DNA from 2 places in the Staphylococcus sp. AS1337 genome. Region 2 is predicted to be linked to the other one. Evidence: predicted binding sites of a transcription regulator. Region 2 holds the regulator's gene; the other holds the start of a gene.
The links. The regulator Rex, encoded in region 2, represses fermentation and respiration genes when NADH is low (regulators of the CRP and FNR family bind a similar motif). The targets are predictions, from matches to a motif close to TTGTGAAATATTTCACAA.

Region 1 (5,613 bases), on a different contig from region 2:
GGTTGCAATACCATTATGGTATGAAAAGAAAGTTTATGGTGTTTTGCTACTAGGTCAGCGAAATCAACAACCTTTGCCCAAAACATATAAAAACATATCACTTAAAAGTAAATTGGGTATATTTAATGAAGAAGATTAGGTGATTATAATGGAAAGCAAGCAACAGCTAGATATGGAAGCATTATTAATGCAATACTTTAATAATACGAGTGAAAAAATTGTATTTGTCGATAATCGTGGCCAAGTGATTGCAATGAACCAGGCAGCAAGTGATATCATCTCATTGGATAATGACTATGAAGGCATGACAAATGTCATATGTAATCATTGTGATGGTTATACTAATGAATTCGATTTGCAATCATGTAGACATTGCTTTTTAGAAGCTGAAAATGTTGGGAATACAAGCTTTCAGGTATTTATGAAAACGACACGTGGTACAGTTGAGCCTTTTGCAGCTACCTATCAAACAATTGATGAATCCAAAGGAATTAAAGCGTTCACGTTACAAAATGTGTCACCTCAAATAGAAAGACATGATAAGATGTATCAAAGAAAAATGATGCAAAAAACAATTTCTGCTCAAGAAAACGAAAGAAAACGAATATCTAGAGAATTACATGACAGTGTAGTACAAGAAATGCTAAATATAGATGTTGAATTAAGATTATTAAAATATCAACAAGAAATAGAGCAGTTGGTTAATGGTTCTAAGCGTATAGAAGGATTGATGTCTAAATTAATTGATGATATACGTAATTTATCTGTAGAACTTAGACCATCTTCATTAGATGACTTAGGGTTAGACGCAGCCTTTAAGACATATTTTAAACAGGTAGAAGTAAATTATGGTATCAATATTATCTATCAATCTAATTTAACGATGCGTAGGTTTGATAATGAAATTGAAACTGTAGTTTATAGAATAGTACAAGAAGCTTTGTTTAACGCCATAAAATATGCAAACGTTGATACAATTGAAGTTGAGGTACAAGTTAGTCACGGTAAGCTAATTGCAGAAATTATAGATAGAGGCAATGGATTTATAAAGACAGACCAGCCAAAGGGAACTGGCTTGGGACTTTATGGTATGAACGAGCGTGCAGAACTTGTAAATGCTGAGATAAATATTGATACTCAAATAGGTCGAGGCACAATTGTTACATTAGAAGTTCCAATATAGGGAATAAGGAGACATTAATTTTGAGAATAGTTATCGCGGATGATCATGCAGTTGTGCGTACTGGATTTACAATGATATTAAATTATCAAGAAGATATGGAAGTCGTTGGGACTGCAGCCGATGGTATGGAAGCTTATCAAAAGGTGATGAAGTACAAGCCTGATGTACTAATTATGGACTTAAGTATGCCACCTGGCGAGTCAGGGCTTATAGCCACAAGTAAAATTACAGAAAGTTTTCCAGATACAAAAATACTAATATTAACAATGTATGATGATGAAGAATATTTATTTCACGTATTGAGAAACGGTGCTAAAGGATATATTTTAAAAAATGCCCCAGATGAACAATTGATACTAGCAATTAGAACAGTATTTAAAGGTGAAACATATGTTGATATGAAATTGACGACATCGTTAGTCAATGAATTCGTGAATAATTCAGGTAATGATAAGCAAACAACAACTGATCCTTATAAAATTTTATCAAAGCGTGAAATAGAGATATTACCGTTAATAGCAAAAGGTTATGGGAATAAAGATATCGCTGAGAAGTTATTTGTTTCTGTGAAAACAGTCGAGGCACATAAAACACATATCATGCAAAAATTAGAATTAAAATCAAAACCGGAATTAGTAGAATATGCCATGAAGAAAAAATTGATTGATTTTTAAAGTAGAACTTATATAAAAGAGCTAACTTAATTGCCTAAAATAATAAGGCATAGGTTAGCTCTTTCTTGTTGATTAGAACTTATTAAATAAAAGAAGGAATCGGTGAATAACTTAAATTTCAAAGCATATTTTTCTTATATAAAATCCGCTTAATTAAGTAGGGAAATTCCTCTATTTGATAAGGGATAATCCTTATGTTCATTTTTTCACAAAGGTTTTATAATAAAAATGTGGCCAGCATTATGCTATATAGAAACGTTTATACTTACTCATATTACACCGGTGCTAATATTTATAATTGTTATATAGAAATATAGCGCTTCAACTATATGCAAATACTGACCTAATTTATCAAAATAATTATAAATTGAAGGTGAAATGAATGAACAAAGCAAGTGGTGGTTTTCAACTAACATTGCAGTCTTTAAGTCTTGTTGTAGGGTTCATGGCATGGAGTATTATTGCGCCACTAATGCCTTTTATCTCTCAGGATGTACATATAACAAGCAGCCAACTTTCTATTATTTTAGCTATTCCTGTTATATTAGGTTCTATTTTAAGAGTGCCTTTTGGTTATTTAACAAATATTATTGGGGCGAAATGGGTATTCTTTTGTAGCTTTATTATATTATTATTTCCGATATACTTTCTAAGCCATGCACAATCACCTAAGATGTTAATGGCATCAGGTTTCTTTCTTGGCGTAGGTGGTGCTGTATTTTCAGTAGGTGTGACATCTATTCCTAAATATTTTCCAAAAGAGCGCGTAGGATTAGCAAATGGTATATATGGTATGGGAAATATAGGAACTGCCATATCTTCATTCTTAGCACCTCCGATTGCTGGTATTATAGGTTGGCAATCAACAGTTAGGGTTTATTTAATCGTCATAGTACTTTTTGCAATTTTTATGTTTTTGTTAGGTGACAGTAAAGAACCCAAAATTAAAGTGCCTTTAGTTAAACAATATAAAATATTGATGAAAGATTTAAGATTATATTATTTATCACTTTGGTATTTTATTACATTTGGTTCATTCGTAGCTTTTGGATTGTTTTTACCTAATTTCTTAGTGCAAAACTTTGGTATCAGTGAAGTTGATGCTGGTATAAGAGCAGGGGTGTTTATCGCATTAGCTACTTTTCTAAGACCTTTAGGTGGAGTGTTAGGTGATAAGTTTAATGCTGTAACTTTACTAATCTGTGATTTTATATTAATGATTATAGGAGCGATTACGTTAGGTCTATCAGATCATATCTTATTATTTACAATTGGATGTTTACTTATTAGTATGTGCGCAGGAGTCGGTAATGGCTTAATATTTAAGCTCGTACCAACTTATTTTGGAAAAGAGGCTGGATCAGCTAATGGTATCGTTTCGATGATGGGGGGGCTAGGTGGTTTCTTCCCACCATTAGTCATAGCTTATGTAACAAGTCTCACTGGAACAAGCCATTTCTCTTTTATCTTATTAGCTATATTCGGAGTGATTGCTTTAGTTACCATGATTCATATTATGAAACGTGAAAAATTAAATCCGACATTATAAAAAAGCTGAAGTTAGATAATTATCTAACTTCAGCTTTTAAATTTATCTTATAAAGATTTTCAGTAGCCAATAAAATGACTATATTAATCTATTTGAATATTTGATGCTGAGTGTTCCTCTTGGTCTTTTTTAGGTAGTGTTACGTTTAATATACCATTTTCAAACGATGCTTTAATAGCAGTTTCATCTATATTGTCAAAAGGATATTGACGTTTAACATCGCTATAAGTTCGTTCTTGATGAAGGATACGACCGTCTTCATCTTGTTCTTTAGTATCATTTGATTGCTTACCTTCAATTGTTAAAGTGTCATTTTCAAATTGTAAACTAATATTTTCTTTTTTAAAACCAGGGAGTTCAGCTTCGATTATGAAGGTATGATCTAACTCTCTTACATCTGATTTAATGCTTGAAGTTTCAGGAAAGTTTTCAAAAAATTGACGTCCAAAATCTCTAAATAACTCAGTTGGGTCACCTTCAAAAAATGGATTATTATACGGTTTTTTATCAAAAGCCATTATATCTCTCTCCTTAAATTTTTAGATTTAGTCGATTGAAATTTGTGTTTTTGTTTGCTTGATTGGCAGTTTTATAGTTAAGATGCCGTCATTCATAGATGCTTTTATTTTATTTGTGTCTATATGTTTAAAGATAAACTGTCTACTTTGTTTATTAGAATTGCGTTCGTTAATTAAATAAGTACCTTGCTGTTCTAAATTAGATGCACGTTTTGCTAGTATAGTTAATGTTTTATGTTCGAAATTAATAGTAATATCATCTTTTTGATAACCAGGAAGTTCAGCTTCAACTGTATAGCTATCTTGTGCTTGGTATACAGTTACTTTGAAATCGTGATGGTCTGAGACTAAACTTTCTAATAAATCTTTAGTAAGATTGTTAGCGCTTTGTATCATCTCTATTCACCTCTCCTTTTATCTTACAAATACAGTATAATACATTAGTCAAAGAAAGTCAAAGTCAAACTATGTATAAATAAAAAAGAGCTAAATATTAGTTTAATTGAGTTAATACCATTGGTGGGATTGTGACAGAGTGGGGGCGTAGTAAAAAGATTTAAGTAAGAGGCAAGTAAAGTCAAAAATAATAACATGAAAACTAGAACTTCTAACTTTAACTTTACCTCTAACAGATTAAATATCTTTAGAAAAATGTTTATTAACGAAGTGTTGTAATGTTTCTTTTAGATTAATAGCTTCATCTATGTCCATATCGAATTCGCTAAACACACGTTTTGATATTTTAGAGAGTGGTTCTTTAACATTTGCACCTTTTTCAGTAAGTGCAATCTGTAGGTTACGCTCATCATCAATTTCACGTGTTCTAGTTACATATCCTTTTTTCTCAAGTTTTTTAAGTAAAGGTGTAAGTGTCCCTGAATCTAAATAAACACGTTCGCCAAGCGTTTTAATGTTGAGTTTTTCATCTACCTTAATTGCAAGTAATACAATATAGCCTGTATATGTTAAATCGAATTCTTTTAAGTAAGACGTATACTTCTTAATGATTTCTTTAGAAGACACATAAAAAAGAAAACATAGTTGTCTTTCTAAGTAGCTATCTTTTTCCTCCATTTAATCACCCCTTTTGAAATTTAACCTTATTATGAACTATGGTTGTTGTCAAGGAACAGTTGTGCACCTCTTTCTATTAAAAAAATAATATTTATCGACGTTTACTTAACTAAAAACTATATAGTGGAAAAGTACTGTTATATGAAGTACTTTTAAATTAACAAAGTATGCTTTTAGAAAGTGAAAATTTAGTTTAAATTCGAAATTAATTTAAGGAGATTTTGTTACAAAAAGGCTATATGACTTTATAAATTATTTGTAATCAGTCATACTAATAATATTATGTGTTTTATTATATAATAAAGGTGTAATAAAGCGTTAATGAGGGGCATAACTACTCATCTATCAGTTAGAAAGTTATCGTTTTAACTAAAGGAGATTAATGATGAAAACATTTTTTAAAATCATAGGTCTATTAGTGGTGTCACTGATTATTGCTATTGTATTTTTCTTTGGCATGAGAACATATCAGGGACATAAAAACCTAGAACTAGTAGATCATTATATGGATGAACAAAATTTAACTGAGAAAATTGAATACGAGAAAACATTATATAGTGCTAAAAAGGGTTTATATTATAAGCAAGTTAAATTTAAAGATGATTCAGAACATAC
Region 2 (5,613 bases):
AATTCTACTTTAACTTTTGTTTTGAATTAGGATTTATATTAACTTTTCTTGTAATTCTGCCCATTCGGCCATGACTTGTTCTAGTTTTTGTTCGATTTCTGATTTTGAAATTGCTAAGGAGTTTGCTTTTTCAGGATCAGAGTATACGTCTGGCAAGGTAAGTTGATGATTAATATCATTTATTTCTTCTTCATAGGTTTCTATATTTAATTCACATGTTTCAATTTGACGTTCGATTTGACGTTGTTCACGTTTTTGTTGCTTTTGATCAATATATGAGTCATTTTGTTTGATAACCGTATCATCTACTGTTGGATTTTCTAATTCTTCTTTTGCTTTTAATGCTGCTTTTTCCTCAGTTTTTTCAATGTAATATTGATAATTCCCTAGATACATTGTGCCACCATCAGGATCTAAATCGTAAACTTTATTGGCTAATTCATTAATAAAATAACGGTCATGAGATACAAATAGGATTGTGCCTTTAAAGTTTGCTAAAGCTTGTTCTAACATTTCTTTTGAATCTATATCTAAATGGTTTGTAGGTTCATCTAAAATGAGTACATTGTTTCGCTCAAGCATTAATAAGGCAAGCTGTAAACGTGCCTTCTCGCCACCCGATAGATCGTTAATTATTTTTTTAACGTCTTCTTGTACAAATAGAAAACGACCTAAAACAGCACGAATGTCTTTTTCATTCATAGTAGGGTATTGGTCCCATAAGTAATCAAGTATTGTTTTATTTGATTTAAATTCAGCTTGCTTTTGATCATAATAACCAATTTTTAAGTTGGCGCCGGTAGTGATTGTCCCATTTAATGCATTTTGTATATTGGCAATGGTTTTTATTAAAGTTGATTTCCCAATGCCATTAGGTCCGATAATTGCAATATGATCTCCTTTTGTTACTTCAAAAGTGATTCCTTTAGTAATCGGAGACTCATAGCCAATTTCTAAATTTTTTATATGGAAGACATCATTACCAGTATTACGATCAAATTCAAATTGAATGTTGGCACTTTTAGCATCAATCATAGGTTTATTTATGCGTTCAATCTTTTCCAACATTTTCCTACGGCTCTTAGCCATACCTGTAGTTGAAGCGCGGGCAATATTTTTATCGACAAAAGTCTCTAATCGTTTAATTTCAGCTTGTTGATTCTCATATTCTTGCATACGTTTTTCATAATATTTATCTCTTTGATCAATAAACTGAGCATAATTGCCTACATAATGTTGAACATCACCGAGTGCAACGTCATAAATTTGAGTCACAATTTTATCTAAGAAATATCTATCATGACTAATAATTACGATGGCACCTTTAAAGTAATTTAAATAACTTTCTAACCATTGGGTCGTTTCCATATCTAAATGGTTGGTGGGTTCGTCTAAAAGTAATAAATCAGGTTCACTTAATAACATTTGTGCCAAAGATAATCTTGTTTTTTGACCACCGCTAAAGTCGTTGATAGGTCGGTCGAAATCCGCTTCACTAAAATTCAATCCGTGTAAGACTGTTTTAATTTTGCTTTCATATTGATAGCCATCTTGTTGTTCAAATTGATTGGATAATGCTTCATAGCGATCGATATGAGATTTATATGTCTCAGTATCATACTCATTTGCATGTTGTGCTAACCAATCTGTTTCCAATTTCATTTCTTGTTCTAAATTTTTCATTGCCTCAAACGGCTTAGACATTTCTTCAAATACAGTTTGATCTGTATTTAATGTCATTTGCTGTGTTAAATAACCAAGTTTTAAATTTTTACTCTTAGAAATATGACCGCTATCATAATCTTCAACACCAGCAATTATTTTCATTAATGTAGATTTTCCGGCGCCATTACGACCTACAATACCAATGCGTTCACCAGTTTTAACTTCAAAATCCACATTATTAAAAATATCTTCGCCGTCGAATGATTTAGTTAAATCATTGAGTTGTAATAATATCATCTGATTTTGCACCTCTCTATTCATTATCATTCTACAGTATTCAGCGTGTTGTTAAAACTATCATTGTTTATTTTTATTATTCAGTCATGTATAATGTTGTAGTGATTATAAGATTAATGAATAACAGATAATGAAATAGGGGGAAATGATCTTGGCTAATCAAAGCGAAAAGATTCCTCGTGCCACATTGAAACGTTTACCGTTATATTATAGATTCGTCAATACATTAAAATCTAAAGGCATTGATAGAGTTAATTCTAAAGCCATCAGCGAAGGCTTAAATATTGATTCTGCAACGATTCGAAGAGATTTTTCTTATTTTGGCGAGTTAGGCAAGAAAGGCTATGGCTATAATATTGATAGCTTATTACATTTTTTTAAAAATGAAATAAGCGAAAATGACGAGATTAAAATTGCAATTGTAGGTGTAGGGAACTTAGGTAAAGCATTATTAACATATAACTTTTCAATACATGATGAAATGACTATAACTGAAGCATTCGATATTCGTGAAGAGGTTATTGGGACACAAATAGGTAAAGTGACAGTAAGTCCATTTGATAAAATAAAGGAAATATTAACACAAGAAGATATAGATGTAGTGATATTGACTACTCCTGAAGAAGCAGCTCAAAACGTAGCTGATGTATTAGTAGATTCAGGTGTTAAAGGGATACTTAACTTTACACCAAGTCGTGTACTAACTCCATCAGACGTTCAAGTTCATCATATTGATTTAGGTATTGAATTACAATCGCTATTATTTTTTATGAAAAATTATAGCAATAAATAAAAAATGATTAGTTAGTTTTTTATAGATACAGTAATACACTCAGTGTGCTGTGTTTATAAAAAACTATTTTTTTATGGATGTTTAATTTGAATTTGGAAATACTGTTACTATATAAGTTAGTAGAAAATTAAAAATTTATGAGTTGCAAGGTTGAAATTTTATACGATTTCTAATATTATTAATCTTATTGATTTTATCGGGAAAGAGGTTATTAATATGACTTGGTTAATAATCAGTGGCATTATTGTGGGAAGTCTTTTAGGCTTTGTTATGCAAAGAACACGGTTTTGTCTGGCTGGTGGATTTAGAGATATGTATATTCAAAAGAGTAACAAAATGTTTTATGCATTACTTATAGCAATTACAGTTCAAAGTATAGGATTGCTCATTTTGACTTCTACTGGTTTAGTACAAATACCTGAGTCAACTTATCCTATTATTGGAACAGTAATAGGTTCATTTATATTTGGTTTAGGTATTATATTAGCTGGCGGATGTGCTACCGGTACATGGTATAGAGCAGGTGAAGGTTTAATAGGCAGTTGGATGGCACTCATCGCCTATGCATTTACTTCGGCAGCTACGAAATATGGTCTATTATTACCATTAATGGATGGTTTAAATAAGCCTACAAACGTTAATACAAGCATGTCACAAACTACAGGGATACCGACATGGATTTGGGTAGCATTACTTACATTTATTACAGTATTTTTTGTAGTCAAAACTTTACGCAAACCGAAACCTAAATTTGCTGTTCCTAAATTAAAACAGAAATTCACAGGTTTGCGGCATTATTTATTTGAAAAAAAATACCACCCATTTGTGGCTGCTATTGCAGTAGGGCTCATCGCGTTAATTGCATGGCCTGTAAGTGAGTCGACAGGAAGAATGTATGGGCTAGGTATTACAACACCATCCGCGAATCTAGTACAGTTTTTTGTAACTGGTGATTTGAAATTATTAGACTGGGGTGTCTTCTTAGTTCTTGGAATATTCCTAGGATCTTATATTGCGGCTAAAGGGGCAAGAGAGTTTAAATGGAGATTGCCAGATACAAAAACTATTCGTAACAGTATTATTGGCGGCGTGCTTATGGGATTTGGCGCTTCAGTAGCAGGTGGTTGTTCAATAGGAAATGGACTAGTAGAAACAGCAACGATGTCATGGAAAGGTTGGATTGCACTTGCTTCAATGATCTTAGGAGCTTGGACAATGAGTTATTTTGTGTTTATCAGACCTATGAAAAAAGCGCAGAAGCAAACTTCTAATGAAACTGTAACGTCACAAACGCAAACAATATAATTAATATAGGAGGCACAAATTATGGTACACGAGTTAGGTACAGTTGGAATGGTTTGTCCATTCCCGTTAATAGAAGCACAAAAGAAAATGAATACGTTAGATAATGGTGATGAATTAAAAATAGATTTTGATTGTACTCAAGCAACTGAAGCTTTACCAAATTGGGCAGCTGAGCAAGGCTATCCAGTTACTAATTATGAACAATTAGATGATGCATCATGGACAATCACAATTCAAAAAGCTTAATTAATAGTAATAGTTGAGATTGAGTCTGCAAGTGAACTTCACTTAGTCAATTAGACAACATAATAATTAAAATAAAAATGATTGAATTCATAGCTATGCTTTGAGTTCGATCATTTTTATTTTAAGCCTTTTTATTATTTAAATTTATTATATATTTTGTAGTCAGAATTTTGTTTTTTAATATTTGTAATTAATACATAGTTTCCAATTATTATCGGTAGAACATTGACCAAATAAATAGAAAAAGATTCAAAGGTATTAGTATTTAACACAAACATTAAAATAATGAGTAAAAATAAATTTAATAGATTTAGCCTTACAGTTTTTGTCATGTTTTCCTTACATTAAACTGAATAAGTATATAACCAATAAACATTGTTAATCTTTATCTTTATTATTGCCTTTAGCTTTAAAGATAAAGTAAATAATTAATATCATTATAGGGATAAAGGCTGAAATAATTGCTGAGTAACTACCATTTTTAAGTAAAAATGGCAAAGAAACAATAATAACTATTATACAAATACTTAATATTATAAAGGTGTACAATTTACCTTTATCCATGGTATATCGCTCCTTAAAGTTGTTATTTCCACAACTATATCATATTAAAATCTCAATTTATATATCACTTATATAGAGATACTACTAGTAAGTTTTAACCTTTCTATAAATGTAGATTTAAATAGTATTTAAAGCGGTTGCATTATGATAAAATAAGTATTGTTTATAATAGCTAATTAATGAGAGTGAGAAAATATGAAGAACATTGCTGATATAGCTAAGATTGCTGGCGTTTCAAAAAGCACAGTGTCGAGATACTTAAATAATGGTTCGGTAAGTTTAAAAACAAAACAAAGATTAGATAAAATTATTCGCGAAAATGACTATCAGCCTAATCAATTTGCACAAAGTTTACGTGCGCGTAGAACTAATATGATAGGGGCGATTATACCTAGAATGAACTCTTTTGCTGTTGATGAAACAATTAAAGGAGTCAAAACGATTTGTGATCAATTGAATTATAGTTTGCTTCTAAATTATACAAATCTTAATACTCAATTAGAAATTGATGCCCTTGAAACGTTTAATAGAAGTAAGGTAGATGGTATTGTCTTTATGGCGACAGAAATCACAGACAAACATTTAGAAGTTATTAATAAAATAAATGTTCCTGTGATTATCGTTGGTCAAGCACATAATGATTTACATTGCATCATTCATAATGATTATCAAGCTGGATATTTGGTTGGTGATATGTTAGGTCAAAAAGGTTATAAAGATATTAAATTCTTTGGTGTGACAGA

Region 1: a site for Rex is predicted at 2,052-2,069, ahead of ACSUE0_RS13075 (nitrate/nitrite transporter). Genes of this name have one in related genera too.

What each region holds. Positions count from the first base shown of each region.
Region 1 covers NZ_JBOIHZ010000010.1:75,283-80,895, reverse strand. The annotation lists gene nreA (nitrate respiration regulation accessory nitrate sensor NreA) at 1-139, shown strand, start outside; gene ACSUE0_RS13085 (sensor histidine kinase) at 149-1,183, shown strand; gene nreC (nitrate respiration regulation response regulator NreC) at 1,204-1,857, shown strand; gene ACSUE0_RS13075 (nitrate/nitrite transporter) at 2,240-3,406, shown strand; gene ACSUE0_RS13070 (Hsp20/alpha crystallin family protein) at 3,490-3,924, opposite strand; gene ACSUE0_RS13065 (Hsp20 family protein) at 3,952-4,320, opposite strand; gene ACSUE0_RS13060 (MarR family winged helix-turn-helix transcriptional regulator) at 4,558-4,998, opposite strand; gene ACSUE0_RS13055 (DUF3139 domain-containing protein) at 5,384-5,613, shown strand, end outside.
Region 2 covers NZ_JBOIHZ010000008.1:17,541-23,153, forward strand. The annotation lists gene ACSUE0_RS11725 (ABC-F family ATP-binding cassette domain-containing protein) at 34-1,962, opposite strand; gene ACSUE0_RS11730 (redox-sensing transcriptional repressor Rex) at 2,108-2,755, shown strand; gene ACSUE0_RS11735 (YeeE/YedE family protein) at 2,972-4,060, shown strand; gene ACSUE0_RS11740 (sulfurtransferase TusA family protein) at 4,082-4,306, shown strand; gene ACSUE0_RS11745 (hypothetical protein) at 4,685-4,870, opposite strand; gene ACSUE0_RS11750 (LacI family DNA-binding transcriptional regulator) at 5,066-5,613, shown strand, end outside.